3 regions of the uncultured Spongiibacter sp. genome follow, and region 3 is predicted to be linked to each of the others. Evidence: predicted binding sites of a transcription regulator. Region 3 holds the regulator's gene; each other region holds the start of a gene.
The links. Region 3 encodes sigma-54, which starts transcription at its own class of promoters, with help from an activator protein. Its sites were predicted from a motif close to TGGCACANNNNTTGCNNT; they were not measured.
Positions count from the first base shown of each region.

Region 1: ABNS66_RS02635 (flagellar hook-length control protein FliK) is a predicted target of sigma-54. The motif match lies at 2,193-2,210, and genes of this name have one in related genera.
Region 2: ABNS66_RS13105 (DUF1415 domain-containing protein) is a predicted target of sigma-54. The motif match lies at 6,247-6,264, and genes of this name have one in related genera.

Region 1 is NZ_CAXGPO010000003.1:43,201-53,273, forward strand. Features, by position in the region: gene ABNS66_RS02625 (FliM/FliN family flagellar motor switch protein) at 1-93, opposite strand, end outside; gene ABNS66_RS02630 (flagellar basal body-associated FliL family protein) at 104-556, opposite strand; gene ABNS66_RS02635 (flagellar hook-length control protein FliK) at 901-2,091, opposite strand; gene fliJ (flagellar export protein FliJ) at 2,334-2,783, opposite strand; gene fliI (flagellar protein export ATPase FliI) at 2,815-4,212, opposite strand; gene ABNS66_RS02650 (FliH/SctL family protein) at 4,193-4,882, opposite strand; gene fliG (flagellar motor switch protein FliG) at 4,907-5,935, opposite strand; gene fliF (flagellar basal-body MS-ring/collar protein FliF) at 5,928-7,553, opposite strand; gene fliE (flagellar hook-basal body complex protein FliE) at 7,590-7,931, opposite strand; gene ABNS66_RS02670 (sigma-54 dependent transcriptional regulator) at 7,944-8,894, opposite strand; gene ABNS66_RS02675 (hypothetical protein) at 8,891-9,067, opposite strand; gene ABNS66_RS02680 (sigma-54 dependent transcriptional regulator) at 9,399-10,073, opposite strand, start outside.
Region 2 is NZ_CAXGPO010000034.1:1,529-11,601, forward strand. Features, by position in the region: gene gltB (glutamate synthase large subunit) at 1-2,932, shown strand, start outside; gene ABNS66_RS13090 (FAD-dependent oxidoreductase) at 2,961-4,379, shown strand; gene hemE (uroporphyrinogen decarboxylase) at 4,468-5,532, shown strand; gene ABNS66_RS13100 (NAD/FAD-utilizing enzyme) at 5,589-6,143, opposite strand; gene ABNS66_RS13105 (DUF1415 domain-containing protein) at 6,368-6,931, shown strand; gene ABNS66_RS13110 (DUF4136 domain-containing protein) at 6,942-7,487, opposite strand; gene ABNS66_RS13115 (DNA-3-methyladenine glycosylase I) at 7,576-8,148, opposite strand; gene ABNS66_RS13120 (M48 family metallopeptidase) at 8,252-9,043, shown strand; gene cysE (serine O-acetyltransferase) at 9,087-9,905, opposite strand; gene ABNS66_RS13130 (SAM-dependent methyltransferase) at 9,954-10,073, opposite strand, start outside.
Region 3 is NZ_CAXGPO010000025.1:13,524-23,596, forward strand. Features, by position in the region: gene hisG (ATP phosphoribosyltransferase) at 1-97, opposite strand, end outside; gene murA (UDP-N-acetylglucosamine 1-carboxyvinyltransferase) at 161-1,426, opposite strand; gene ABNS66_RS11335 (BolA/IbaG family iron-sulfur metabolism protein) at 1,462-1,689, opposite strand; gene ABNS66_RS11340 (ABC transporter substrate-binding protein) at 1,775-2,449, opposite strand; gene ABNS66_RS11345 (KpsF/GutQ family sugar-phosphate isomerase) at 2,651-3,619, shown strand; gene ABNS66_RS11350 (HAD hydrolase family protein) at 3,633-4,154, shown strand; gene lptC (LPS export ABC transporter periplasmic protein LptC) at 4,155-4,727, shown strand; gene lptA (lipopolysaccharide transport periplasmic protein LptA) at 4,714-5,271, shown strand; gene lptB (LPS export ABC transporter ATP-binding protein) at 5,273-5,998, shown strand; gene ABNS66_RS11370 (RNA polymerase factor sigma-54) at 6,142-7,635, shown strand; gene raiA (ribosome-associated translation inhibitor RaiA) at 7,705-7,992, shown strand; gene ptsN (PTS IIA-like nitrogen regulatory protein PtsN) at 8,022-8,471, shown strand; gene rapZ (RNase adapter RapZ) at 8,474-9,331, shown strand; gene ABNS66_RS11390 (HPr family phosphocarrier protein) at 9,350-9,619, shown strand; gene mgtE (magnesium transporter) at 9,750-10,073, shown strand, end outside.

The DNA of each region.
Region 1 (10,073 bases), on a different contig from region 3:
CTGTCGCGCGAGGTTGTATTTGCCGTCGTCGTTCGCCTTTGGCTCTTCATCCATCAGCGCTTCGAGTTCTTCGGGGTCCAGTACACCGCTCATGGCAGCGCCCTCACTGCATCACAAATTTGGTGAAATACACATCTTCAATGCCGCCCTTGCCGGTTTCCGCTTCGAGCACACTGTTGATGGTCGCCACTGTCATGGCCTGTATTTCCTTGCGGCCTTCGAGGCTGTTAATCATTTCCTTCGTCAAACTGCTGAACATCATGATGAGTTCGTGGCGAATGCGAACTTCGTAGTCTTCAAGTTTTGAGATCACTTCTTCATCGCGGCTCATAACCTCAACGTCTACCTGCAAGAAGCGCGTAGACCGCTCATTAAAGAGATTGACCACAAATGAAGGTGACAGGCTGTGAATGATCGGCGCCTTCACGGCCGGTACGGCAGCTTCTGCCTCTGCAGCAGGTTCATTACTGCCGCGCATCACAAACCACGTTCCCCCTGCGGTTGCCGCCAGCAGCACAACGACCAAGCCAATCAATACGAATTTGTTTTTAAACATTGCGTTTTGCCCTTCTCTCTCACCGGTGAGGTGCCAAAAAACCAACGAATACATGTCGCGTAGAGAGAAAATTGCAAAGGCTATGCCAGATATTTTTTTGCTTTTATTTCATAAGGTTAAGCTAACTTCAGGCCCTCGCGCCAAGAATTTGGCAGGCCAGCGGCCGCCCATTGGCGGCAAGTGAAGAGAAGACGTTCAAACAGATCGGCGCCTGTCTAAACCTCAGTGGTGGCGACAGGCGCGAGAAGATTTGCCAGCGCTAGCATTCACTACGCCGGGGTGAGCTAAGTCGGAATTAACTATACCGGGGTTAGCTATACCGGTATTAGCTATGCTGGGGTTAGTTATGCATAGTCATCTACCGCCGAATCCCCTCTTGAAGACCCTTTAGGCGCGCTGTCTTCTCGGCTGGCCTCTGGCTCACTAGCGGGCTCCGCATCACCGGAGAAATGCACCACGCCGCGCTGAGCGCGGTCAGAAAACTGCTGACTTTGCTGCTGTTGCTGTGCGTCGGCCCAGGCGGATTGGTGACTCACCTTGACCTCTTCCAGGCGCATGCCCTGTTGCTCCATTGCCTGGCTTAACCGCGGCATCAAACGTTCGATCAACTCGCTGGTTTCGCTGTGCTGGGCTTGGAACTGCACCGACGCCTTGTCGCCCTGCATACTCAACTGTACGTGGATGCCTCCCAGCTCTTCCGGGTTCAGCTGCAGTTGTGCGGTTTGCGTTCCGGTACTGCCCATCCACTGTATGCGCGATGCCACCGCTTGGCTCCACGCGGGGTCGTCAATGGGGTTTTGACTAATGGTGAACTGAACAGCTGCCCGATCAGCTGGCGGCGCTGGTCGGATAGTTAACTGCCGTGTCAGATCCGCAAACTCCAGGCTGTCGGCACCCGCATCGACACTCGCTACCTCAATGGCCGGTGGCGCGCTGGCGATGCGCGGCGTCACTGGCGCATTCACTATGGGCGCCGACGCCATTGACGCTGCAGCATGTTGAGCAGCCGGGTCCGCAGCTATGGCAACACTGTGTATTTGCGGCTTGGTCTGCAATGCACCGGGCGATGGACTAACCGGCGTACTGGGCGAGATACTTGCTGCATCGACCACTTGCGCCTCTATGTTCTGCGCAACAGGACGCTGGCTGCGAATTGCTTCAGCCACCGCGCCAAAAGAGGATAACTGCGGCGGCAGCACAGTACTGCTTTGCGGCAATGGTTGACCGATTAGCGGCAAGGGCTGGCCGCCCTCGCCACCATCGGCCTTCAGTAAATCAGACGACTGAACTAATTCATCCTGAGGGCTCGGCAGCTCGGCCTCGTCACCCGCCAATCGCGCCAGCGCCTGAGCGGACAAATGGTCGAAACTAATCCCCTCAACCGGCGCGTCAGGCGTTTGTTGCGCGGCTAGTAAATCGCTGAAAGCCGCTAGCGGCGAGGCGTCGCCGTCGCTCAGAGGCAGGCCCTCCAGGTCCGGCGATGTTCCCGCAGCAGATGGGGTAAGTGATGCAAAAATGGCCTGTACAGTATTCATATTTTCATCCCATTTTGTCCGATAGCCCTGCGCGGAAACGTCCCGCATGGCGTCGACACAGCGATAATGGCGGCTGCCAAGTTATCGTCACTGAGTGGATTACAGCAATTGATGTGCCAATGCGGACTTTCGGCATACCGCGCACAATGGCTCCGCAAAGTGATTGGCTCGCGTGAGTATCAAAGCCCGAGCAAGGGGTAGGATAGAGGGGAATAATAGTAAGGCTGACTGGCCCGTTCAGATTAGGCGTGACGCTGGCGCCACACGAAGCGTTGCGATGACAGCTCATCACTCTCTCGCTGCTCGCGGGCATCCTGTTCTCGACGCTCGACGCGCTTATAACGCTCCAGCAGCTGCTCCATGCTCATACTATGTTGGCGCGCGGTCATCCACTGTTGGCGTATGTCGTCGAGCTGTGCGGCGCAGCGCGCCACTGTATCGCTCTGCTGACGAATAGCCTGCGCCAGGCGGGAGAGAAACAAGCGGCTTTCCTGGAGATGCTTAAGGTCACAGTGACGACTCTCCGTCGCGCGACGGTAATCATCGTAATACTGCTGCAGCTCGGTCAATTTATCTCGCTGTTGCTGATGTTGCTGTTGAACCGCGGCATAGCGCTGCGCCACTTCTTGCTCTTCGCGCTCGGCAAATTCCTGCACGGGCTTGAGGCGTTGTGACTTCTTTGCATGACTCATAGCGAACGTCCCCGGTTACCGGCGCAGAGCACTACTGAATGATAGTGTCCTGCAAATTGCTGTCATCATTGAAGGTGACAATTTCAGCGAGTTTGTCGAGGGATTGGTCAAAGCCCTCCGACTCATCAAAATCCTGCTGCAAAAACGCCTGTATGCGTGGCCACAGTGCTATTGCTTGATCGACTCGACTGTCGGTACCACGCTGGTAGGCACCAATGCTAATCAGGTCGCGATTTTGCTGGTAAAGCGAAATCAGCTGTCGCAGCTGACGCACCATCGACTGATGAGCCTTGTCGGTGATGTCGTTCATTGCGCGACTAACGGAACGCTCTACGTCAATCGCGGGAAAATGCCCCGCATCCGCCAGACTTCGAGACAGCACAATGTGTCCATCCAAAATCGCCCTGGCGGAGTCGACAATGGGGTCGTTTTGATCATCCCCTTCTGCCAACACGGTATAAAACGCCGTAATCGAACCACCACCTTCCCGACCATTGCCGGCCCGTTCCACCAGGGCAGGTAAGCGAGCAAACACCGACGGTGGGTAGCCCTTTGTTGCCGGCGGCTCTCCGGTCGCCAGCGCAATTTCCCTCTGAGCTTGCGCGAAGCGCGTTAGCGAATCCATCAGTAATAACACCTGCTTACCCTGGTCGCGAAAGTGCTCGGCCACCGCACTGGCCAGCCAGGCTGCCCGTAAACGCATCAGTGGCGGGTGGTCGGCAGGTGTCGCGATCACCACCGCTTTGCGCATTTCATCGCCGCCGAGAATATTGTCGATAAAATCCTTCACTTCGCGCCCACGCTCACCGATCAAGGCAACCACCACTACATCGGCATTGGTATAACGCGTCATCATTCCCAGCAGCACACTCTTACCCACACCACTGCCGGCAAACAGACCCAGTCGCTGCCCCTGCCCCACGGTAAGCATGGCGTTTATCGCTCGCACACCGACATCCAGGGGCTGGTGTATGGGGCGCCTGACCAGTGGATTGATCGGGGGAGAGTTTAGCGGGCGCTGCTGTTCGCAGCGCAGCGGGCCGCGACCGTCCAGCGGTTCGCCAGCGCCGTCGATCACCCTGCCCAACAGGCCATCACCGACGGCTATGTTGGAGCTTTTACGAATCGGCCTCACCCGGGCATGGGGCATCACCCCGCGGAGTTCGCCGGTGGGCATTAGCAACAGATGATCGCTGGCAAAGCCAACCACTTCGGTTTCCAGCCACTGGCCGTCGAGGGTCTCCACCTCGCAATAGGCACCGATAGCGGCCTTGCAGCCTTCAGCCTCTAGCAAAGTGCCAACAATACGCCGCAACTGCCCCTCAGCCGCGGGTTCGGTGTTTTCAATGTGATGTAAGCGCTCACGCAAGCCACGCAGTTGCGAGACCAGAGCGTGCTGTGTTTCGGCTTTAGTTTTGACCAGATTCATCAATGAGTACCTGTTCAAGCAAGGCCCGCAAGCGCTTGTCGGTGCGCTGATCCACCTGCGAGGTTCGGCTTTTGATCACGCAGCCGCCGCGGCGAATATCAGCATCTTCGCTAATGTCCCAAGCAGCTGCGAGTGGCTCGGCAACGGCCGCATGGTCCCTGAGCAGCTGCGCATCCGCGGGGTGCAGTTGCAGCTGAATATGCCCCTCTGCCGAGGGCAGCATGGCAACGGCGCGCTCTACCGCCAGGGTTACAATCTCGGGATCAGCGTCGATCTCTTTCACAATCAGCGCCTGTGCCAACTCCTGGGCCAGCAATATGACCTCTTTCTGCACCTCGCCCTCTAGCCAGGCCTGCGCCTCGCGCAGCGCCGCCATTGCCAACTGCAGTTGTTGGCTCTGTTCAGCGAGCAGCGTACGCGCCTCGGCTTCACCCTTGGCAAAGCCTTCCTGTCGCGCTTGCTCACGCAGCGTGGCCAGCTCGTCAACGACCTCATCGGCGAGCTCCGCTGGCGCGTCAGTCGCTGGGGCCGGCCGACTACGATTGCTGGCGCCACCGCGCATTTCAGGTAGCTGCCAACTGTTGGCTGGTCGCGTCGCCTGGTCGACTGCCGGCTCTGCCACCGGCGTCTCGACGTCTCTGGGAATAAATTGCTGGAAGCCCGCTGTCACCGTTCCACCTCAGCCTGTCGCTGATTAAATGTAGTCATCACCGCCGCGACCCAAATCAATTTGGCCGCTATCGGCCAGGCTACGTGCAATCGTGAGGATCTCTTTTTGCGCCTGCTCAACCTCGCTGATTTTTATTGGCCCACGCGCTTCCATATCGTCGACTAACATCTCTCGTGCGCGCTTGGACATATTGCGCAGAATTTTTTCGCGCACCTCTTCTGAGGCGCCTTTTAAGGCAATTGGCAGCAGGTCAGAAGACACTTCACGAAGTAACTGCTGCATGCCCTTGTCACTGATGTTAATCAGGTTGCTAAAGACAAACATCAGGTCTTGAATCTTGGTCGACAGCTCCTGATTATTTTTTGCAACACTATCGAGAATGCGTGTCTCGGCGTCGCTGTCCAAGCCGTTGATAATGCCCGCCGCTGCCGCCGCGCCGTCGATATCCCGGCTCTTTAATTTGGCCGTTACTGACAGTTTTTTCTTCAATACATTTTGCAGCTGGGTCATCGCCGCATCGGGAATCGTTTTCATATTCGCGACGCGATACACCACATCGTTTTGCACCGCCTCGGGAAACTGCGCCAGTACTTTTCCTGCTTGCTCCTGCTCCAGATGAGCGAGGGTAATGGCGATCATTTGCGGGTGCTCGTCTTTGAGCATTTGCATCAGTGCTTCAGGCTCAACCCAGCGCAGTTCATCCATTTCACTGCCAGCCTCGTCGCCGAGTACGCGCTTGGCCAAACTGCCGCCTTTTTGCTCACCCAAGGCATTGGTGAACATCTTGCGGACATAGGACTGAACGCCAACCGCGAGCGAATTTTCAGACGCTGCACTCTCGTGAAAGTCCTTAACAACCTCCACCGCTCGCTGGTTATCAACACGTTTGATATTTGCCATTGCCGAACCGATACGCTCGACATCGTCGGGCGAGATATGTTGCAGCACCTTGGCCGCGTAGTTCTCGCCCATCATTAGCAATAACAACGCAGCCTTTTCACAGCCGGGAATTGCTGGCGCTGCCGTCGCGCCACTGGCGTTTGCATTAGCCATTGTCTTCAGTCACCCATCTGTTAACGACCTGCGCCACGCGGCGCGGATCTTCTTCAACCATTCCACGAACATCGCCTAACTGCTGCTCAAAGCTAATGCCTTGAGGGTAGCCCCCCGCGTTCGGCGCCCCAAGAGCGGCCACTGGCTGCTGTTGCAGCTCGCCGCTTATTCCCGGCTCGTCCGCACTCGCCACCGGCGCAGGCGCCTTGTGTTGCAGCAAGGTTTTCACGCTGGGCCGCAGCACCGCAAACACGATGAATAGCAAGGCAACGCCAACCAACACCTGCCGCACCAAATTCGCAAACCAGGGCTGCTCCCAGATCGCAGGACCCGTCGCCTCTTCGTCGAAGGTTACGGTTTCGCGAAAATCTGCCGCCATCACCGTCACCCGATCGCCGCGCTGTTCTTCGAAGCCCACTGCGTCTTTCACCAACAATGTCATGCGCTCAAGCTCTGGGTTGGTCATGGGCTCCACGACGACTTCCCCTGCCTCGTTCACGCGGCGGTGATTGTCCACCAGTACCGCGACCGAGAGTTTCTTCAAGCTGCCGCTGGGGTTACTGCTATGCGCCAGCACCCGCTCGATTTCGTAGTTGCGAATAACCGAGCGATTACCGGCGTCAGCATTCGCCTGCTCACCACCCTCGCCGTCAACACCCGCTGGCGGTGGTTGATTCGACAGGGCACCCGGCACACCGCGCCCCTGGGCGGCGCCGCCATTGAGCTGTTCGTTAATCTGTTCACTGCGCACCACCTGTCGGTCGGGGTTCCAGCTTTCCCGGCTTTCCTGCTCACTGCTGAAATCCACATCCGCGGCCACCGTTACCCTAACGCGGCCGGAGCCGGCGATGGGCCGGATCAAATCGGCGATCCGCTCTTCGTACGCCTGCTCAATGCGGCGGCGATAGGTGAACTGCCTATCACTCAGTTCCAGTTGATCACCATCACTGCGGCTTTCATTGAGCTGCTGCCCCAGCTGGTCCACCACGGTGACATCCTCGGCATTCAAACCACCGATGCTGCTCGCCACCAGATTGATAATGGCCGAGACATTGCGCTTAGAGACTTCGCTGCCGGGGTACACATCCAACATAATCGATGCGCTCGGCGCTTTGCGGTCACGCACAAATACCGATTGCTTGGGGATCGCCAAATGCACCCTTGCCCTGCGTACCTGCTGCAGGCTTTCTATGGTGCTGGCGAGTTCCTGCTCCAGCGCGTAGTGGTATTTTTTTGACTGCATAAATTCGCTAACGCCAAAGCCCTGCTCCTTTTCCAGCATGGCCATACCGCTGCCGTCTTTACCAAGGCCTTGTCCGGCAAGACGGATTCTCGCATCATAAATTTGCTCCGCTGGAACCATTATTGCGCCGGTTGAATCCTGAATACGATAAGGAATTCCCGCCACATTCAGCGCATCAACAACTGACGATGCGCGCTCCGGCGGTAGTGAGGAGTACAACGCACGATAGTCACCACTTTGCGACCACAACACTGCAGCAACACCCAGCGCAACACTGGCGGCGATACCGACCAGAATCAGCAGCTGGCGCAGCACGTCGTTTTTGGCGGCGCTTTGCAACACACTGTTAACAGAAATGCTTTGCGAATCAGCCATGACTCAAACCCTTTCTTACACGCAGCACGCTCGTTGTCACATTGACATCCTCATCACTTCTTTATAGGCGTCAACGACCTTATTTCGCACTTCCACCGCGGCCTTAAACGAGACTTGGGCCTTTTGCATATTCACCATCACCTCGGTGATGCTGACATTCGGGTCGCCGCGCTCAAACGCCGTTGCCAACTGGCTGGCGTTCGCCTGAGTTTGGTTAATCCCCTGAAGCGACTGCTGCAACATCTGCGAAAAATCGACCTTCGGTGCCGCATCAATGCGCCCCGGGTCCCGCACATCGGCGGCACCTGGCATCGCGCTTTGCTCGCGCAGCGCACGTATCTGGTTGAGGATAGAGTCAACTTTCATTCCGTCTGACATGACAACTCTCCATTAACCTTGCAGGCATTGCTGCTCGCGCAGCCTGGCTAATTTGTAGCGCAAGGTGCGCGGGCTAATACCGAGAATTTCGGCCGCTTCTTTCTTTGAGCGGCCCTGGCGCAGGGCGTCGCTAATTCTCTGGCGTTCCTGATCTCGCATAAAACCATCCAACGGCGCGCTGGCGCTGCCAGTTGTCGCCGTGGAAAACAGCTGCATACCCTGCTCAAACTGGATATCTCTTTCGCTAATACGGTGGTCTTGGCGCAAAATCAACGCGCGCTGAATAACGTTGTCGAGCTCGCGAACATTGCCCGGCCACACGTAGCTAAGTAGTTTTTCGCGGGCATCGTGAGTGAGCACCGACTGCGCACTGTCGATAGACTCATCGCGCTCGAGAAAGTGTTCGGCCAGCGGCAAGATATCTTCCCGGCGCTCACACAGGGCGGGCAGGCAAAGGGGAAAAACATTCAAGCGGTAAAAGAGGTCCTCGCGAAACTCGCCGGCCAATACGGCCTCACGCAGATCCCTGTTAGTGGTCGCGATGACGCGCACGTCCAGGTTCATACTGCGTCGGCTACCAAGACGCTCAATTTCCTTTTCCTGCAGCACACGTAATAACTTGGCCTGCAAGCCAATATCCATTTCAGAGATTTCATCCAGCAGCAGCGTTCCGCCCTGGGCTTGCTCAAACTTGCCCGCGTGGCTGCTTATCGCCCCGGTGAACGCGCCCTTCTCATAACCAAACAGCATGGCCTCGAGCATGTTTTCCGGAATCGCGGCGCAGTTCACCGCAACAAAGGGGCCGTCAGCACGGCGCGATTGCGCATGTATGTAGCGGGCATAAACTTCCTTGCCGACGCCGCTCTGCCCACAAATCAATACCGTGGCATCCGTCCTGGCAACGCGCGTAGCAAGATCGCGAACAGCAATTGATGCGGGGTCTTTGGCGATTAACTGTTTCATTTCGCTTCCCCCCCATCGATGCGACGATGCAGAGCACCAACAACACCGGGCAAGGTCGCATGGCAATGCTCCAGGAATACACGCGTTGACGCGAACTCGCGCATGCAGGCCTCTATCGCGAGGGACTCTGTCGCAGGAGACGCCGAGGAACCGAATGTGAGTATTTCTGCCATGTTACTGCCCTATCGTTTAACTCAGGGGGGATAGTGCAATAGCCATACCAACAAATTTTAATTATATTTTTCAATAACTTAGGTAATCAAAACACTGAATTGACAATATTTTGGCAGGCGAAAAACAGGCCTAGCGACAAGCTTGTGGCAGGTAAAATAAATGCGCCTACCCCATGGCGTTAGAAAATTCTTTCGATACCGCTATCCGCAGCATTGACGTAAAGAAGGGGCGATAAGAAATTAATGGCGGGAGTTATCAAGCGACAAGCGTGACTGTGGCAAGCGACTACCTGTCATTGAGGAAACATTGGCACTCTGTCGAAAAAATAGCCTACTGGCTAATACCCATTTTCTTCATTTTTTCTGCCAGCGTGGTGCGCTGCAATCCTAACAACTGCGCAGCACGGGTAATCACGCCTTGCTCACGCTCAAGAGCTTGGTTAATGAAGGCCTGCTCCAATTCCTGAAGATGATGCTTCAGGTCAATACCTTCCTCAGGAAGCGTTGCGCCAGCATTAGCGGTGAGCGGATCGTCGTCTTCGCGCTGAAGCAATAGCTCCATCAGCACGTCTTGATCTTCGCGCTCGTTGACTGGCTGATCGTCGTCGACCAGCTCAAAGCGGTACTTGGCAGGCAGGTCATTAACGCCTAAACGCTTCCCGCCGTGAGTGATGGCCAAGCGCTCCACTAGGTTCTCTAATTCGCGCACATTGCCAGGCCAGTTATAACGCTGCAAGGCTCGCAATGCACTGGCTGAAAAACTGGGCGGTTTCATGCCGCGCTCAGTCAAGCGCTCAGCGAAGTTTCTGGTCAGCATTTCAATGTCTTCCGGATGCTGACGCAAAGAGGGAACTTCTATGGGAAAAACATCGAGCCGGAAGAACAAGTCTTGACGGAAGGTGCCCTCGTCGACCATCGACTCCAAATTGCGGTGGGTTGCAGCGAGAATGCGTACATTGCACTTGCGCGTTTCATTGCTGCCAACACGTTCGTAACAGCGCTCCTG
Region 2 (10,073 bases), on a different contig from region 3:
CCGACAAAAATTCGCTCAAGTTACCAACCCGCCCATTGACCCACTTCGTGAGTCCATCGTGATGAGTCTGGAGACGTTGCTGGGCGCCGAGCAAAATGTCTTCGAGCAAACGGCCGATCACGCTGATCGTTTGATTCTAAGCAGCCCGGTTTTGTCGCCAGACAAGTTTGATCGATTGATGGCAGTAGATTCGCCACGTTATCCGCGGGTAACCATCGACCTTTGCTACGACCCTGCAGAGAAGAAACTGCAGCAAGCTGTTCGCGATGTGGCGGCGGCGGCAGAAGACGCCGTGCGCGGTGGCGATGTGATTCTTGTGTTGAGCGACCGCGCTGTGGAGCCCGGCCTGTTGACCGTGCACAGCTTGCTGGCCACCGGTGCGGTTCACCACCACTTGATCAAGCAAGGCCTTCGCTGTGATGCCAACCTGGTAATTGAAAGTGGTAGCGCTCGCGACTCTCACCAAATGGCCTGTCTGTTCGGTTTTGGCGCCACCGCCGTCTACCCTTATATGTCTTTTGCTGTACTGAGCGACATGCTGAGCAGCGGAGAAATTCTCGGTGACGAGCAAACAACCTACGAAAATTACGTTAAAGGCATTAACAAAGGCCTGCTGAAGATCATGTCGAAAATGGGGATTTCATCGATCTCCTCATACCGTGGTGCCCAGCTCTTTGAAGCCGTTGGCCTCGACGATGATGTGATCAATAGCTGCTTTAAAGGTGTGGCTAGCCGCATCGCCGGCGTTAACTTTGCTCAGCTTCAGCAAGATCAGGAAGCCCTGGCGACCATCGCCTGGCTGCCGCGCAAGCCAATCGATCAGGGTGGCTTGCTCAAGTACGTTCACGGCAAGGAATACCACGCCTTTAACCCAGACGTTGTGATGCGTCTGCAAGAAGCGGTTAAGAGTGGTAACTACGCTGACTGGAAAAAGTACGCAGAGCTGGTGAACACACGTCCGGTTGCTACCCTGCGCGACCTGTTGGATTTCAGCAGTGACGTCACCCCCATCCCGCTGGGGGAAGTTGAGCCCGCAGAGAAAATTCTCAGCCGCTTTGACTCCGCCGGTATGTCGCTGGGTGCATTGAGCCCTGAGGCTCATGAAGCACTAGCGGCGGCGATGAATCGCCTGGGTGCGCGTTCAAACTCCGGTGAAGGTGGTGAAGACCCTGCCCGCTTCGGTACCGAGCGCGTTTCAAAAATTAAGCAGATCGCATCGGGCCGCTTTGGTGTTACGCCTCACTACCTGGTGAATGCCGAAGTACTGCAAATTAAAGTCGCCCAGGGCGCCAAGCCCGGTGAAGGTGGTCAGCTGCCGGGTGGCAAGGTCAATGCCTTGATCGCGCGCTTGCGCCATTCAGTACCGGGTGTAACGCTGATTTCACCGCCGCCTCACCACGATATTTACTCTATCGAGGATTTGGCTCAGCTGATTTTCGACCTCAAGCAGGTGAACCCGCAGGCGCTGGTGTCGGTGAAGCTGGTATCTGAGCCCGGTGTGGGCACCATCGCCGCTGGTGTGGCGAAGGCCTATGCCGACTTGATCACTATTTCCGGTTACGACGGTGGTACGGCGGCGAGCCCGATTACGTCCATCCGTTATGCTGGCTCACCTTGGGAGCTCGGTCTGGCAGAAGCCCAGCAAACGCTGCGTGGCAATGGCCTGCGCGGTAAAGTGCGGGTGCAAACCGACGGTGGCCTGAAGACCGGCCTGGATGTCGTGAAAGCGGCTATCCTCGGCGCAGAGAGTTTCGGCTTTGGTACCACGCCGATGGTAGCTCTGGGCTGTAAATACCTGCGCATCTGTCACTTGAATAACTGTGCTACCGGGGTTGCGACTCAGGACGAACGCCTGCGTGACGACCACTTTATCGGCACTGTTGAAATGGTGATGAACTTCTTCAAGTTCGTCGCAGAAGAAACACGTGAGTGGATGGCGCAGATTGGCGTACGCAGCATGGATGAGCTGATCGGCCGCACCGACTTGCTGGTTCAAAAAGCAGGCGAGACGGAAAAGCAGGGACTGTTGGACCTGTCGCCCGTTCTTCACAAAGATGCCGATGCTGAAGGTCAGCCAGAGTTTTGCCAGGTTGCCCTCAACGAGCCCTTCGATAAAGGCGAAAAAGCCGAAGCAATGGTGGCGGCTGTATTGTCGGCCATCGAAGCAAAATCGGGCGGCGAGTATAGCTTTCACGTCAATAACTGTGACCGTTCAATTGGTGCGCGGATATCCGGTGAAATTGCCAAGCGTCACGGCAATCTGGATATGGAAGATGCGCCGATTGTGTTGCGCTTGGAAGGTACTGCCGGCCAGAGCTTTGGTGTGTGGAACGCGGGCGGCCTGCATATGTACCTCGAAGGCGATGCCAACGACTACGTGGGTAAAGGTATGGCGGGCGGTAAGCTGGTGATATATCCCCCGCGTGGCAGTGCCTTTGCCAGCCAGGAAACCTCTATTATCGGCAACACCTGCCTTTACGGCGCGACCGGCGGTAAGTTGTTTGCGGCAGGTACGGCGGGTGAGCGTTTCGCAGTCCGCAACTCCGGGTCTCATGCCGTGATTGAGGGTGCCGGTGACCACTGCTGTGAATACATGACCGGTGGCAACGTCACCGTGTTGGGCAACACCGGGGTGAACTTTGGTGCGGGTATGACGGGCGGTTTCGCCTACGTACTCGACGAAGAGAACACCTTCGTAGATCGCTATAACAGTGAACTGGTGGAGATCTGCCGGATCACCTCTGAGTCACTGGAAGCTTACCGCGCTCATTTGCGCGGCAATATCGAAGAGTTTGTTGAGGAAACAGGCAGTGCCTGGGGGCAGCATATTCTCGATAATTTCGACGACTACATCGGCAAGTTCTGGATGATCAAGCCAAAAGCAGCAAGCCTCAGCCGCCTGCTGGAAACCACCAGACGGCGTCCGGAATAAGTAGCCGCGTAGCGAAGAGGTAGAAGATATGGCTGAACGTTTGCAGAATACATTTCAGTTTCTTGATGTGGGTCGCCAAGACCCCAGCAAGAAAGATATGGTGCAGCGCCGCGAGGCTTTTGTAGAAATTTACGAGCCTTACAAAGAAGAGGAAGTTCAGCATCAGGCGCACCGCTGCCTGGGCTGCGGCAACCCCTACTGTGAGTGGAAGTGCCCGGTACATAACTTTATTCCCAACTGGTTAAAGTTGGTGAGTGAGGGCAATTTGTTTGAGGCGGCAGAATTAAGCCATCAGACAAACAGCTTGCCGGAAGTGTGTGGGCGTGTGTGTCCGCAAGACCGCCTGTGCGAGGGTGCCTGTACCCTGAACGACGGCTTCGGCGCGGTAACCATCGGCTCAACGGAAAAATACATTACCGACACTGCGTTGGAGCTGGGCTGGCGCCCGGACATGTCCAAGCGTGTATGGACCGACAAAAAAGTTGCCGTCATTGGTGCGGGGCCTGCGGGCATTGGTTGTGCCGACGTTCTGGTGCGTGCCGGCGTGAAGCCTGTAGTGTTTGATCGCTACCCTGAGATCGGCGGCTTGCTGACCTTTGGTATTCCCGAGTTCAAGCTCGAAAAGTCCGTGGTGCAGCGTCGTCGTCGCGTGCTGGAAGAAATGGGCGTGGAGTTCCGCCTGAATACCGACATCGGCACCGACATCACCATGGAGCAACTGCTGGCCGATTACGATGCCGTGTTCATGGGAATGGGTACCTATAAGTACATGAAGGGCGGTTTCCCGGGCGAAGACCTCGACGGCGTGTACGACGCACTGCCGTTCTTGGTGTCTAACGTCAATCGCAACATGGGTTGGGAAAAGGATGCCGGCGACTTCATTAGCGTCAATGGTAAGCGCGTGGTTGTGCTTGGTGGCGGTGATACCGCAATGGACTGTAACCGCACGTCGATCCGCCAAGGTGCGCAAAGCGTAACCTGTGCCTACCGCCGCGACGAAGAAAACATGCCCGGCTCGCGTCGCGAGGTGCAAAATGCGCGTGAAGAGGGCGTGGAGTTCTTGTTCAATCGCCAACCTGTTGCCATTGTTGGCAACGGCAAAGTTGAAGGCGTAAAAGTGGTAACCACTCAGCTTGGTGAGCCCGATGAGAATGGCCGCCGCCGCCCGGAAGCGATTCCCGGTAGTGAAGAAATTATCCCTGCCGATGTGGTCTTGGTTGCCTTTGGTTTCCAGCCGAACCCGCCAGAGTGGTTAAAGGATCAGCAGGTTGAGCTGGAGTCCTGGGGCGGCGTTAAGGCGCCCGAGCAACAATTGTTTAAATTCCAGACCACAAACCCCAAAGTGTTTGCTGGGGGTGATATGGTACGCGGTTCCGATTTGGTGGTAACTGCAGTCTGGGAAGGTCGTCAAGCTGCAGAAGGTATTCTCGACTACCTGAAAGTATAGCCAACGACGGACGCCGAGCCCGGTTGTAGCAGCATTGCTGTGCCGACCGTGCTCGGCGTCGTCGTGTTTGAAGCAAGGTGATGGTGCCATGAGTGAATTGAAAAACGATACGTTTTTACGGGCGTTAATGCGCCAGCCGGTGGATTACACGCCGGTATGGATGATGCGTCAGGCTGGCAGGTATTTGCCTGAGTATCGGGCGACACGCGGTAAAGCGGGCGATTTTCTGTCGCTTTGCAAAAACACAGAGCTGGCTTGTGAAGTGACCCTACAGCCGCTGGAGCGCTACCCGCTCGATGCCGCTATCCTGTTCTCGGATATATTGACGATTCCCGACGCCATGGGCCTGGGACTGTATTTTGAAACCGGAGAGGGGCCGCGCTTTCGCAAAACGGTGCGCAGCATGGCTGACGTAGAGGCGCTGCCGGTTGTCGATGGTGAAAACGACCTGACCTATGTCTGTGACGCCGTGCGAGCGATTCGCAGCGCCCTCAATGGTCGCGTGCCGCTTATCGGCTTTTCTGGCAGCCCGTGGACACTGGCCACCTATATGGTAGAAGGCGGCGGCTCGAAAGACCACGGGCGCTGCAAGGCGCTGGCGTTCGATGAGCCGGAAACCATGCACGCCCTTCTGGACAAGCTGGCGCAGAGCGTTACCGCTTATTTGAATGACCAGATTCGCGCCGGTGCGCAAGCGGTGCAGATATTTGATACCTGGGGCGGTGCGTTGGGGCACCGCGCCTACCAAGAGTTTAGCCTGCGCTATATGAAGCAGATCGTCGATGGCTTGATCAAAGAGCACGACGGCCGTGCCGTACCCGCAATTCTGTTCACGAAAAATGGTGGCCAGTGGCTGGAGAGCATGGCCGATACCGGCGCTAATGCACTGGGCCTGGACTGGACGACGGATATTGGCGCGGCGCGCAAACGGGTTGGCGACAAAGTGGCGCTGCAGGGCAATATGGACCCCGCTATGCTGCGCGCCTCACCCAAGCGGATTCGTGAAGAAGTGGCGACCATTCTCGCCGAGTATGGCAGTGGTGTGGGTCATGTTTTCAACCTGGGCCACGGTATCACGCCGGAGGTCGACCCCGAGCATGCGGGGGCCTTTATCAACGCGGTGAGAGAGTTGTCGCCGGAATACCACCGCTAAACAACGCATAAAAAACCACGCTAAGCGTGGTTTTTTTATGGCTGTCTTGTGCCGGCTCAGGGCATAACCTCAACAAAGTGCCGCCAGCGGTTCTGCAAGCCGATTACCCACGCCGGAGCGCCTTCCCCGGTGCCGGAGAATTCCAGCTCGGGGTAGTGTGCGGTCACGCGGTTCAGGGCGCTTTGCTCACGACTGCCCGCATCGATCATTAGCAGGTGTCGCCCGCTACTCAGTGCTTGTTCAAAGCGCTTGAAGTCGTGGTGAGGCTCCTGAATACCGAATAAGCCGCCTTCCCAGGTGAAAAAGCCCAGAACCACGATTGCCAGAAAAACAAAGGGTGTCCAGCCGGCAATCTGCGTCACGCCAGAATAGTGAGCGCTCGCTAACACTAGGGCGAAGCCACCTAGGCCGATGAGTGCTCCGCGCTGCATGGCAAACACAACATCTTTGCGCAGTACCGCCTCCACCTCGTTGAGTTTACGCTGGGCGACACCACTATCATCGTGGCTGAGTACATGAATTTGAGGACGGGACAGGCCGTTCTCTTCCAGATCGTGTTCAATGGCGGCTAACTTGTCGAGATTGTCCGCCAGAAAGAAATATCTTTTCATTGACTGCTCCCAATCTTATTCGCGGCGAGAACGCCGAATGTGTTAAACCGCTGACACCTCGCTTGTGCTCAATGTAAGTGTAGCAGTACCTACATTACGCGCTTGGCGCGCAGCTGGCTCTGCTTATGGCGAATCCGTCTAGCGCGGGTTGGCCAAATTTCGATCAGTTATATTACGACGGGCTGGAAGGTATACTGGCGGCCTGAACAATTGGAGAAAAGAACATGTCGGACGTCGCGGCGGGTAAGGCGCAAATAGTGGCTGAAGTGAGTGATTGGCTGGACTCAGTAGTGATTGCTCAGCAGTTGTGCCCCTTTGCGGCGAGGCCCAGGCAGCAGGGAAGCATTCGCATTGCTGTTGCCGATGAGCAAGATCCGCAGGCGCTGCTCGAACGGTGTTATGCAGAGCTGATGAAATTGGCCGACACCGACCCCGGCACACTGGAAACCAGCCTGCTGGTGGTGCCAGCACTGCAAGAGAGTTTTGACGATTACTGGGAGTTTGTTGGTATTGTTGAAGACCTGCTGGAGAGCAGCCCTTGGCGCGGGCAGTTTCAAGTGGCCAGTTTTCACCCCGAGTACTGTTTCGAGGGTTGCGAGGCAAGCGATCCGGCAAATTACAGCAACCGGGCGCCGTGGCCAATTCTCCACCTCTTGCGCGAGGACAGCGTAGCCGCGGCGGTGGCCAGTCACCCTGACATCCACGGCATCCCCGAGCGCAATATGACTTTGCTACGGGAAATGTCAGCAGAGGCGCTGGCAGGCTTGTTTCCCTGGCGCAATCGCTAGCGCCGCAGCGTTAGCGCGGCGGAAATTGCGACCAAATTTCGCCAACGGCACTGTCTATTCGAGCTTGGTTAACCTTGGGGTCCTGGTCGTCCAGTTCAATGACCAGTGAACCGCGCCAGCTCAATGCTTTGCTGGACCCGTCCAGTAAGTCGATAAGAATTTGCACATTGCGATTGACTTTGTCCTTGCCGAGCGGCACGCCGACAGAGGTGCTAAGGCCGAAATTTCCGGAGAAACTGCCCAGTCCAATCCCCAGCCGCGGGCTGCGGTCAATGGTGTTGGCCGCCTGGGCAATGTAGTAGCGCACCAGGAAATCTGCGCCGTCAGGACGCAGCTTATACAGGCCGGCATCCAGTCGGGTTTTCAGCGCGCTTTTGACTTGTTCGGCGATAAACGGTGAGACACTTTTGTCGGCGCCGCTGTCTTCAGACCAGCTGTACTGCTGATAGCTAGCGAAGTTCGCGCGAGGATTGTAGTCGGTGCGTACATCCGTGCTGCTGCAGGCACTGACTAGCAAGGCAGTGAGCAGGCTGAGTGCAATTCGTGTGGTTGTCATGTGGAAGCCCCTTGTCGCGCTGTGCCGCGCCTAAATAGAGTATACGGTAATTAGTCCACGCTGGAGGCCATTAGTGCCCGAGCCAGCATCAGGCCAGGGCGGCACATTGTTGGTGAGCCGGGCAGGTGACTATATGGTCATTAACCAAGCCCATCGCCTGTAAATAGGCGTAACAGATCGTGCTGCCAAAAAAGCGGAAGCCGCGCTTCTTCATATCTTTGCTAATGCTATCTGAAAGCGGCGTAGTGGCCGGGACATCGGCCAGGCTTTGCCATTGATTTTGAATCGGTCTGTGCTCTACAAAGCCCCACAGGTAGTGGGCGAAACTGCCATATTCCTGCTGCACTTCAATGAAGCGCTGGGCGTTATTGATCGCGCTTTCTATCTTCATGCGGTTTCTGATAATCGAAGGGTCGGCCATTAAGCGTTCAATATCGGCCTGCGTAAATGCCGCCACATGCGGCGCGGAGAAATTGGCGAACAGCCTGCGATAGCCTTCGCGCTTGCGCAGTATCGTTAGCCAGTTGAGTCCGGCTTGAGCGGACTCGAGAATCAAAAACTCGAATAATTTGTTGTCGTCTCTGCAGGGCCTTCCCCACTCGTCGTCATGGTAGTGTCGATATTGCTCGTCACTGCCACACCAGTCACACACTTCGCTCACGGGGCGTCCTCAGTTAAGGTGATTGCCAGCCAGGCTGGAGCCTGTGCCATAATGTACAACGTATCAAACGTACTCATAGATTGCCGCTTTTTGGAGAGAAGGAATGAAAACAATACGGATTGTCGCCCTTGCTGCCGCCGTACTTACCCTGCTTGCCTGCGTTGAGTCTCCGACTGGGCGGCGACAAATAATGTTGTTTTCTAATGGCGAAATGTCGCAGATGGGTGTCGCGGCCTTCGATGAAATGAAGCAGAAGATGACGGTCAATCGCGATGGCAAGGTCAACGGCTACGTCACCTGTGTTGCCGATGCAATCACGGCGCGTTTACCTGCACAGTGGCGCGGCAGTTGGGAGGTGGCGGTGTTTGAGGAAAAGTCTGCCAATGCCTTTGCGCTGCCCGGTAAGAAAATTGGCGTGCATACCGGCATCTTTAGTGTCGCGAAAAATGCCGACCAGCTGGCAACCGTGCTCGGACATGAAGTTGCCCACGTCTTGGCTCACCACAGTGCAGAGAGAATGTCGTTGCAAAGCGTTACCGGCACTGGTGCTCAGCTGCTGGCGGTGTTGCTGGGCGACAGCCCACAGAAAGCCACGGTGATGGGTATGCTGGGGCTCGGTGCGCAATATGGCTTGGTGCTGCCCTACGGCCGCGCCCAGGAGTCTGAAGCTGATGTATTGGGGGTAGACCTGATGGCGCGAGCGGGCTTTAACCCGGCAGCCAGTATCGATTTATGGAAAAACATGAGCGCCGCCGGCAATGGCCAGCCGCCCGAGTTTATGTCGACCCACCCCTCTCACCAAACCCGGATTAACGACTTGCAACGCCAACAGAAAAAAGCGGCGCCGCTGTACCAGCAGGCGCGCGCTCAGGGCATTCGCCCTAATTGTGGTTGAGCAGCCATTGTCGCAGCAGACTATATGTTTTCGCGTACAAGCCTTAATCGTCGCAGCAGGCGCTGTGATTCATGGATAAGGCCGGTGCCTCGGTATCGGGTTTGCCAATCACCTTGGCGGGCACGCCAGCGACGAGGCTGTGCGGCGGTACGGCTTTTAACACCACGCTGCCGGCCGCTACATGGGAGCCTTCGCCAATGCGAATATTGCCGAGGATTTTTGCTCCCGCGCTGATCAACACGCCGTCTGCCACTTTGGGGTGGCGGTCGCCATGTTCCTTGCCCGTTCCTCCCAGTGTCACCGACTGCATAAGTGAAACATTGTTGCCGACAACGGCGGTCTCGCCGATCACGATACCGGTGGCGTGATCCATCAATACCCCGTGTCCCACTTTTGCGGCAGGGTGAATATCGACACCGAACTCACAGCTTATGCGGTTCTGAAAAAACAGCGCCAATGAGCTGCGGCCCTGGCGCCACAGCCAGTGGGCAACGCGGTAGGACTGTAGAGCGTGATAACCCTTAAAATACAGGAAGGGCACTGACAACAAGCTGCAGGCTGAATCGCGCTCCAGCACGGCGCACAGGTCGGCGCGCAATGCTTTGCGAATGCAGGGCTCAGCGGCAAATGCCTGATCGATCACTTCTCGGACCAACAGGCTCGACGCAGCGGGGCTGTCCAGCATATGTGCCAAGTGATAGCTCAGGGCATCTTCAAGGCGGTCGTGGTTGAGTATGGTGGCGTGCAGGAAACTGGCGAGCACAGGCTCGCGTTCAACTTCTGCGGCGGTTTCCTCTCGGATACTTTGCCAAACCTTGTCGTCGTGGGCGGAGCTGCTCATGGTGTTGTCATCTGTATTCATCGCTCGCCGAGTATAACGCCTACGTCTGCATTCAGCATTGTTTTGCGCTTAATTGGCGCTGGTGCATCGCCACAGCGTTTGGCCAGCGAGCTGGTATTTCCTTTCAAAAGGCGTGAGCGGGTGTTCAGCAACAAAGGTGCCGAGTTCTGCGGTTCTACCCGCTATTTT
Region 3 (10,073 bases):
TATCCTCCAGCGGTTCAATACCCGCCTCCGCCAAAAGAGGCAGCGTCTCTTTGAGAATACGCCCCTTCGTTAGCGCTATGGTAATTGGCTGATCCACGCTTACAACTCCCGAATTAGGCTTTACCGCCAATACTTGCGGCAATGGCCAGACTAATATTTTTTAACTGCTGACCCGGCGAATGTCGGCGCCGAGCGACAAGAACTTTTCTTCAATACACTCGTAGCCGCGGTCAATATGGTAGATGCGGTCCACGAGTGTCTCACCGTCAGCCACTAAACCAGCAATCACCAGACTCGCCGACGCGCGCAAGTCGCTGGCCATTACCGGCGCACCTTTCAGGCGTTCAGTTCCGGTAATCAACGCGGTATTGCCATCGACGCTAATGTTCGCACCCATACGATTCATTTCGTGGGTTTGAATCAAGCGGTTTTCAAAGATGGTTTCGCTCACTTTGGCAACGCCCTCAGCTACCGCATTCATCGCCGTGAACTGCGCTTGCATATCTGTGGGGAATCCCGGGTATGGCACCGTCTTGAAACTCACGGCCTTGGGACGTCGGCCTTCCATATCCAGGCTAATCCAGTCTTCGCCATGCTCAATTTTCGCGCCGGCTTCTTCAAGCTTAACCAACACAGCATCTAGCGTGTTGGGATCGATATCCCGCAGTTTAATATTGCCGCGCGTTGCTGCAGCGGCAACTAAGTAGGTTCCCGCCTCTATGCGGTCTGGCATCACCGAATAACTGCAGCCACCTAACTTTTCTACACCATCAATGGTGATGGTTGCACTACCATGGCCGGAAATCTTGGCTCCCATAGCGATTAAGCAATTCGCCAAGTCAATAATCTCTGGCTCTCGCGCCGCATTTTCCAGAACTGTTCGCCCCTCGGCCAAACACGCCGCCATAAGAACATTCTCGGTGCCGCCGACGGTGACCATATCAAACAAAATATGGGCGCCCTTCAACCGCCCGTTGGGACAGGTTGCGGTAATGTAGCCTTCATCGACGTCGATCTGCGCGCCCATGGCCTCCAGGCCACGCAAATGCTGATCAACAGGACGGCTGCCGATCGCACAGCCGCCGGGGAAAGACACTCTGGCGCGCCCAAAATGGGCCAAAAGCGGACCAAGCACTAGGATCGACGCCCGCATGGTTTTCACCAATTCGTAGGGCGCGGTGGTCTGCTTCGTTGTGGCACCGTTGATTTCAACGCAGAGTTTCTCGTCAACCAACAGCTCAGTACCCATGCTACGCAGCAGGGCGATCATGGTAGTAATATCGTGAAGATGGGGCAGGTTACTGACTCTTACCGGCTCACTGGATAGCAGAGTCGCCGCCAGTATCGGCAGGGCCGCATTTTTTGAACCTGAAACGCGTATCTCTCCGCTGAGCGGACCACCGCCGCGGATTAACAATTTATCCATGAGAGCTCCTGCGCCGCCAACTACCTATTTGCCCATCAGGCTTCGGCAGGGGTCAGCGCCTTAATATTAATAGCGTGGAGAGAACCGTCTTTAATCCAGTCGTTCACGGCGGCATATACCAGCTGCTGACGCTTCACCGGGCGAAGACCGGCAAAGGCATCGCTGATCACTTGCACATCGTAATGATTACCTTCCCCACTCACTTCAAAAACACCATCTGCGAAGTGTTCGCGGAGTCGCGCCAGGATCTGTTCTGCTTGCATGCCTAAGGTATTCCGTAAATACAAAAATTAGGCGACGAATTGTACGCAATTGCGGCGGTCTTGGCGAGAAGACCGCCGCAGGTCTTCACTTGGCGGCCTGCTCCATCACCTCTCTCGGAGCAACCGTCCAGTTGTCGATCACTTTATCAATGTCGCCATCATAGGTCGCCACTGCGGTAGTGAACTGGTTTTGGTAGATCAACCCCAAATTCAGCCCCTCGATAATCACGTTGCGCAGCATCCAGTTACCGTCGCGCCCACGGCGAAGGGTATAAACAACTTCATAGGGCTCAGCGCGCTCGCCGTAGATGTGCTGGCGCACGCCGACGCTACCGGACAAATCCGCATCAGCAGGCAGCGGAAGTACTTCTATTTTGTTGCCATTGAAACCAAGCAGACCCTTTGCGTAGGTGTTGATCAAACCGTCTTTGAAGTTCTTGGTAAAGCGAATCACATTGTCGCGAAATTGCTCCCGCTCCTCTTTGGTGCGCAAGCTCTGGTAATACGCACGACTGCCGTATTTGCCCATTACCCCGCGAGCAAAGCTCTGGAAATCCACAACCTCATCCATAATTCGACGCACTTCGTCGTTAAAGCGTTGCGGATCTTCGGCAACGTACTCGCGCGCCTCTTCAATCACTTTCATCAATTCCTGCGTGGTACCCGCCACCACTTCATGAGGCCCGCGCTGTGCGTCAGCCGCCGACACGGCGCCCGCAAATACCACCAAACCCAGCGCCAAAAGCATTTGTTTGAACATTTTTTATCTCCGATAGTTAAGCCACGACCCGCATTACCGCGAATAGCCTGCCCTACACCCTTGCTAAGACAGCAGTTTACGGAATTGGCTCCCCGCACGACGACGAGGTAAACCTGTTAATTTTTCACATTGGAAATTATCATAGCGAAAATTAGCCGCCGCTTAACGGCATTATTGCAATAACGAGGTTTCCTCCCAACGATGGCATCTTCTTATCTCGACACTGCTAAACGCGTTATTCGCATGGAAGGAGACGCCGTCGACGCGCTCGGCGAGCGTATCGATGACAGCTTTAATCGCGCCTGCGAACTTCTTCTAAACTGCAAGGGCAGAGTCGTTGTCACCGGCATGGGTAAATCGGGCCACATCGGCAACAAACTGGCGGCGACCCTGGCCAGTACAGGCACCCCCGCATTTTTTGTACACCCCGGGGAGGCCAGCCACGGCGATATGGGGATGATTACCGCCGGCGACGTGGTGATAGCCCTGTCAAACTCGGGGTCAACTGCAGAACTGGTCACCCTGATCCCGCTGCTTAAGCTGCTGGCCGTACCCGTGATCGCCATGACGGGAAAGCCCAACTCGGAGCTCGCCAGCAGCGCGGATGTCCATCTCGACGTCGGCGTAGAACAAGAGGCCTGCCCACTGAATCTTGCCCCGACATCCAGCACGACCGTAACACTTGTAATGGGCGATGCGCTCGCCATCGCGTTACTGGAGGCCCGCGGCTTCACCGCCGATGATTTTGCCTTCTCTCACCCCGGCGGCGCGCTGGGTCGACGCCTGCTGCTGAAGATCGACAATATTATGCACACCGGGGAAGCCATACCGCACATCAATACTGGCGCCAAGCTCAGCGATGCCCTGCTGGAAATGAGCAGTAAAGCGCTGGGTATGACCACGGTACTCAATGAAGACGGCAGCCTGGCGGGTATTTTCACAGACGGCGACTTGCGGCGCGCGATCGACCGCGGCATTGACATTCACCAAGCGAAAATAGACGACGTGATGACCGCCAACTGCCGCAGCATCAAGCCCGGCACACTGGCCGCAGAAGCACTGCGCATTATGGAAGATAATAAAATCACCGTCTTGGTCGCTCTGGACGATCACGCAAAACCAGTAGGCGTGATCCACACCCACGACCTGCTTAAAGCCGGCGTCGCCTAAAACAGGGAACACCATGCAAACCATTCTCGAAAAAGCAAAAACGGTCACCCTACTGGCAATGGATGTCGACGGCGTACTGACCAATGGCAGCCTCTACTTTGGCAATAGCGGCGAGGAAATGAAAGCGTTCAGCATCCTTGACGGGCTGGGTATTAAACTGCTGCGCGACGCCGGCATCCGCCCCGCCATAATCACCGGCAGAACCTCTGAACTGCTGCTGCGACGCGCGCGAGAACTGAGCATCGAGTTAATCTACCAAGGCAGGGAAGACAAAGGCACGGCACTCGAAGAACTGCGCCAAGACCTCAAGCTAAGCTACGATCAAATCGCCTACGTGGGTGACGATTTACCCGACTTAGCCGCGATTCGAGCAGCGGGCCTGGGCATTACCGTCGCCAATGGTCACCACTTCGTCGCTCGCCATGCCGACTGGCAAACGCGTGCCGCAGGGGGCAGTGGCGCTGTGAGAGAGATCGCCGAGCTTATTTTGATGTCTCAAGGCAAGCTCAACGACGCACTTGAGCAGTTCCTGTAAATGGCTGCGCCGTCATTCAATATCAACGCTGCATCGGTCCTATCGGTACTGGCCGCTATCGCGGGCACCGTGATCTACCTCACGCAATTTAGTGAGAGCGGGAAATTGAGCCTGACTGACAGCTTCGAAGCCATCCCCGATGTTGACTCCCACCTACAGGGCATCGAAGGCTTGAAATATCGCCAAGACGGCAATGTGGCATACCGCTGGCGCGCCGACAGTGCCGAACGCATGATTTCCTCGGGCAACATCCAGCTCAATCAGCCCTTCTACATCGGCAATATCGGCGAGCAGCGGCCGTGGACGGCGCAAGCCATTACCGGCACACTGTCACAAAATGGCCAACAACTGCAGTTGCGTGGCAGTGTTGTTGTTGAAGACTTAATTCGCGAAGCACAAATCCACACAGAGCAACTCAGCATTGACCTGGAGCAAAGCCTGGTAGCAACGGATCAGCCACTGCGACTGCAACTACCCAATGGCGAAACCCAGTCGGAGGGCATGACGGCCGACCTCGTTAACGAGAAAGTCGAGCTGCTCGCGAAGGTAAAAGGACACTATGAACCGCAATAATCTACGCACCTTCGCTATTAGCGCCCTGCTCTGCCTCGCCAGCAGCGTGCACGGCTTGCCCGATGACCGCCGCCAGGCCATCAACCTCAGCTCAGATAAAGCCACCTATGAAAACAATCGCGGCATTTACACGGGCAACGTCAATATGTCGCAGGGCAGCCTGATTATTCGCGCAGACAAGCTGATTATTGTCGAGGCTGACAGAAAAGTAACCAAGGTTATTGCCCATGGCAGCCCCGCCCATTTTGAGCAACAACCCCGCGCCGGGGAAGGCGTCGTGGTCGCCAGTGCCCGACTCATAGAATACAGCCTAAATGCCGAGGAAATCCTGCTGCAAAAAGATGCCACCATCCGACATCAGGGCTCCAAGATCAGTGGCGATCGCATTGTATACAGCGGGCGCAAGCAAATGGTCATTGCCGATGGCGGCAGCCACAAACTCGATGGCAGGGTACAAATGACCCTACAGCCTCAGCAGGGCGTGAGTGATACCGATAGCCCTGCTCCAAGCACCACCCCCGACACCCCGGAGACTCCCCGCTAACATGCCCGTATTGAAAGCCAGCAACCTCGCTAAAGCCTACAAAGGCAGAGAGGTAATCAAAGACGTCTCCCTGAGTATTAACAGCGGTGAAATAGTCGGCTTGTTGGGTCCCAACGGGGCGGGAAAAACAACCTGTTTTTACATGATCGTCGGCATCGTCAACGCCGACCGCGGCCGCATTCAGCTCGACGACAAAGACCTGACACCGCTTTCCATCCAAGGTCGGGCCAAACACGGCGTCGGCTACCTCCCTCAGGAAGCATCCATATTTCGGAAGCTGAGCGTCGCTGACAACATCATGGCGATATTGGAGACCCGCAGCGACCTGAACCGCAAGCAACGCAAAGAAAAGCTCGATGCACTGCTACAAGAATTTCACATTGCCCATATTCGCCAATCGCCGGGTATGGCGCTCTCGGGCGGGGAACGGCGCAGAGTAGAAATTGCACGAGCACTGGCCACCGAGCCCAGTTTTATTCTGCTCGACGAGCCCTTTGCCGGGGTAGACCCCATATCGGTGAACGATATTCAGCAGATTATTCGCCACCTGCAGGCGCGCGGCATCGGCGTCCTAATTACCGACCACAACGTGCGAGAAACCCTCGATATCTGCGAAAAAGCCTACATAGTTGGCGAAGGTCGCATCGTTGCTGAGGGCAATGCCGAGGCCGTGCTCAACAACCAAATCGTGCGGGACATCTACCTCGGCGACACATTTACCCTTTGATCAAAAAATCGGCACAGCAATTGCTTTAAACGCCTATTGCAGCGGTGCGGCTGCGGGACTACACTGACCCTGAAGCATCGTCGTTTATGGCTACATAACGGCATTTAATCCCTCAGGTATGGTTGTAGTAGAAGTCATTGCCTATGAAACAATCGCTCCAGCTAAAAGTCGGTCAGCAGCTGACCATGACGCCCCAGCTGCAACAGGCGATTCGTTTATTACAGCTCTCCACCCTCGACCTTCAACAGGAAATTCAGTCGGCACTGGACTCCAACCCCCTGCTGGAAGTAGAGGAAGACAGCGACAGCCCGGAACCCCAGAGCAGCAACAGCCAGAGCGAAAGTAACGCCAATGAGGCTGACAGCAAAACGACCTCTGCTGAGGAGGCGCCCAGCAACGACGCTGACAGTGAATGGGCCGAGCGCAGCGACATCCCCGAAGATTTGCCGGTAGACAGCCAGTGGGAAGACGTCTACCAAAGCTCCGCACCTAGCTCCTCCACGGCCGGTAGCGCCGACGACGACTACAACAATGACTATCGCCACGGCAGCTCAGAGTCGCTCCAGGACCACCTGCGCTGGCAACTCAACCTCAGCCGGCTTTCAGAACTTGATCGCATCGTCGCTGATGCCATCATCGACGCGATCGATGAAAAAGGGCGGCTCACCGTCAGCCCCGAAGAGCTGGTGGACGCCTTCGACGACGACGATATCGAAATAGAAGAAGTGAATGCCGTCCTTCACCTCATCCAGCAGTTTGACCCCCCAGGTGTTGGCGGCCAGGACCTTCAAGAATGCTTGCTGATTCAACTTCGACAGCTCTCCCCAGACACCCCATACCTGACTGAAGCGCTGCAGATTGTCGAGCAGCATATGCCGCAGCTCGGCAACCGTGATTACAACCAAATCATGCGCCGCTGCCGGCTAAAAGAAGACCAACTGCGCGACACCCTGGCACTCATTCAAACGCTGAACCCCACTCCTGGTGACTGCGTGGGTAACGACGAAACGGAGTATGTGGTACCAGACGTATTCGTCAGCAAAAAAGAAGGCCGCTGGCTGGTTGAGTTAAACCCGGACATCGCCCCGAAAATACAAATTAACAGCCACTACGCATCGCTAGCCAAAGACAGCGGCACCAGCAGCGACAAAGACTATATTCGCGACAACCTCCAGGAAGCGCGCTGGTTCATTAAAAGTCTGCAGAGCCGCAACGAAACACTGATGAAAGTCGCCACCAAGATTGTTGAGTACCAGCGCGGATTCCTGGAGTACGGCGACGAAGCGATGAAACCGCTAGTGCTCCACGATATCGCCGATGCAGTGAGCATGCATGAATCGACGATCTCACGGGTTACCACGCAAAAATATATGCATACCCCGAGAGGCATCTACGAACTCAAATATTTTTTCTCCAGCCACGTCTCGACCGATACCGGAGGAGAATGCTCCTCCACGGCGATTCGTGCACTAATCAAAAAATTAATTGCCGCAGAAAATCCCAAAAAACCGCTAAGCGACAGCAAAATCACCCAACTGTTGGCCGAGCAAGGCATCAAAGTTGCCCGGCGAACCATTGCAAAGTACAGGGAATCACTAGTCATTCCGCCCTCTAACGAACGGAAAAGACTGGTCTAATAAGGCCCCAAAAGGCCCAAACAACGCGCCGGGAGGCGCCGGATGTTCTCAGCGATGAAGGAGCAAGATATGCAAATAACCGTCAGTGGTCACCATGTTGAAGTTACCCCGGCACTTCGCGATTACGTCAACAACAAACTCGCCAAGCTGCAACGGCACTTCGACAATATCACCAATACCGACGTTACCTTGTCAGTAGAAAAGCTGGTTCAAAAAGCTGAAGCCACCGTACATGTGGCTGGCGCCGATCTGTTCGCCACCTGTGAATCAGAGGATATGTACGCGGCCATCGACAGCCTCACCGACAAGCTCGATCGCCAGCTTATTAAACACAAGGAGAAAAACCTGGGCCACTAAAGGCCCGGGGATGTTCCGGAAACGTAAACATGACCCTTGATTCAATACTCAGCCCCGGACGTACCCACTGCGGTACGTCTGTGGGCAGCAAGAAACGCCTACTGGAACAAATTTCTATTTTTGTCAGTGAGGATAATGCGCAATTCAACGCCGACGAACTGTTCAACGAACTGCTCGCCCGCGAGCGACTCGGAAGCACAGGTATCGGGCACGGGGTTGCGATTCCCCACTGTCGCAGCCAGCAGTGCACCGAAATTACCGGCATGCTGCTTAAACTTGCCGAGCCTATCGACTTCGAAGCGATAGACGATCAACCCGTGGACTTAGTGTTTGCGTTGATCGTTCCTGCCGAAGCACACGACGAACACATTAAAGTGTTGGCAAGCTTGGCCAACGCCTTCAACGATGACGCTTTCCGCCAGCAGCTTCGCAGCGCAGACAGCGACAGCAGTCTTTATGAACGTGCGGTAGCGAGCTAGGCGTGAAGCTTATTATTCTCAGCGGCCGCTCAGGTTCGGGCAAAAGCACGGCGCTGCACCAGCTCGAAGACGAAGGTTTCTACGCCATCGACAACCTGCCGGTGTCACTGCTACCCGCACTCGTTACCGAACTCTCTCAAAGCACACTGAAAGTTCATCAGCAGGTTGCTGTCTGTATCGATGCGAGAAACTCACAAACGGAGCTCGCCCGCTTCCAAGAACTGTGCAAACAAGTTCGAAGCCTGGCCAGCTTGCGTATTCTTTTTTTGGATGCCAGCGACGACAAGCTCATTAAGCGTTTTAGCGAGACCCGTCGACGGCATCCACTGAGCACCGACTCCCAGCCGCTTAGCGACGCGATAAAGCAAGAGTCTGCGCTGTTGGAGCCCATTGTCGCCGAGGCATCGCTGACCATAGATAGCAGCGACATGACTGTGCATCAATTGCGCGCCACCATACGTGACCGCGTTCTCGGCGTCGACGCTAGCCGCATGGCACTACAACTAAAGTCCTTCGGCTTTAAGCGCGGCCTACCCATTGATGCCGACCAGGTCTACGATCTGCGCATGCTCCCCAACCCTCACTGGGACGAGGCACTGCGCAGCCTCAGCGGCCGCGACGAGGCCGTTCAGCACTTCCTCGATGCCCAGCCGCAAGTCCAACAGATGTATAGCGACATACTCACTTACCTGCTGCGCTGGCTGCCTGAGATAGAATCTGCCGGTCGCAGCTACTTCACCATCGCGATCGGTTGCACGGGTGGACAACATCGCTCAGTATACATGGCCGAAAAGCTGGCTAAGGCGCTTCGCGACACCTGTCCTGGCCTGCAAGTTCGCCACCGCGAACTTCAGCACTAACCTGGGCTGGACAAGGCGATGCAAGAAATCCAAATTCCTATCATCAATAAACTCGGCCTTCACGCCCGTGCTGCGTCCAAATTCGTAACCACCAGCACCGCATTTGCCTCTCGCATTCAGGTGTCGGCGGGGCAGCAATGGGTCGACGGAAAAAGCATCATGTCGGTAATGATGCTCGCGGCCAGCAAAGGCATGACACTGCACATTCGCTGCGAAGGGGAAGACGAACAAGCAGCCCTGGACGCTCTCGTCGACTTGATCGAACGCCGCTTTGACGAAGGCGAATAAATCAAATACTGCGCATTTCAGCGCGATTTCGCCCGTCTGCAATTGTTGCCCAGCGAAGATTAAAGGATAATTCTCGCCACACTGTGTGACTGCTATCCAGCAGAAAGCCGAACGCAACGCAGAGAGCTATATGGCCCAAACCGCAGAAAAGCCCCAAGCTGAAAGCCGCCTAGAGCTACTGAATGAAGCTCTGGGCTCCGGCGCGTTTCTGCAAATTCGGCGTATGCTCAACGGCCTGCCTCCCGTCGATGCCGCCCACCTTATTGAGTCAACACCGCAAAAAGTACGGGGCGTGCTGTGGCAACTTGTCGATACCGAAAATGAGGGTGACATTCTCCAGCACCTGAGCGACGAGGTGCAGAGTCAGTTCCTGCGGCACATGGATGCCGAGGAAGTCGCCGCGATCACCGAGGGCCTCGAAACCGACGATATCGCCGATATACTCCAGCAACTT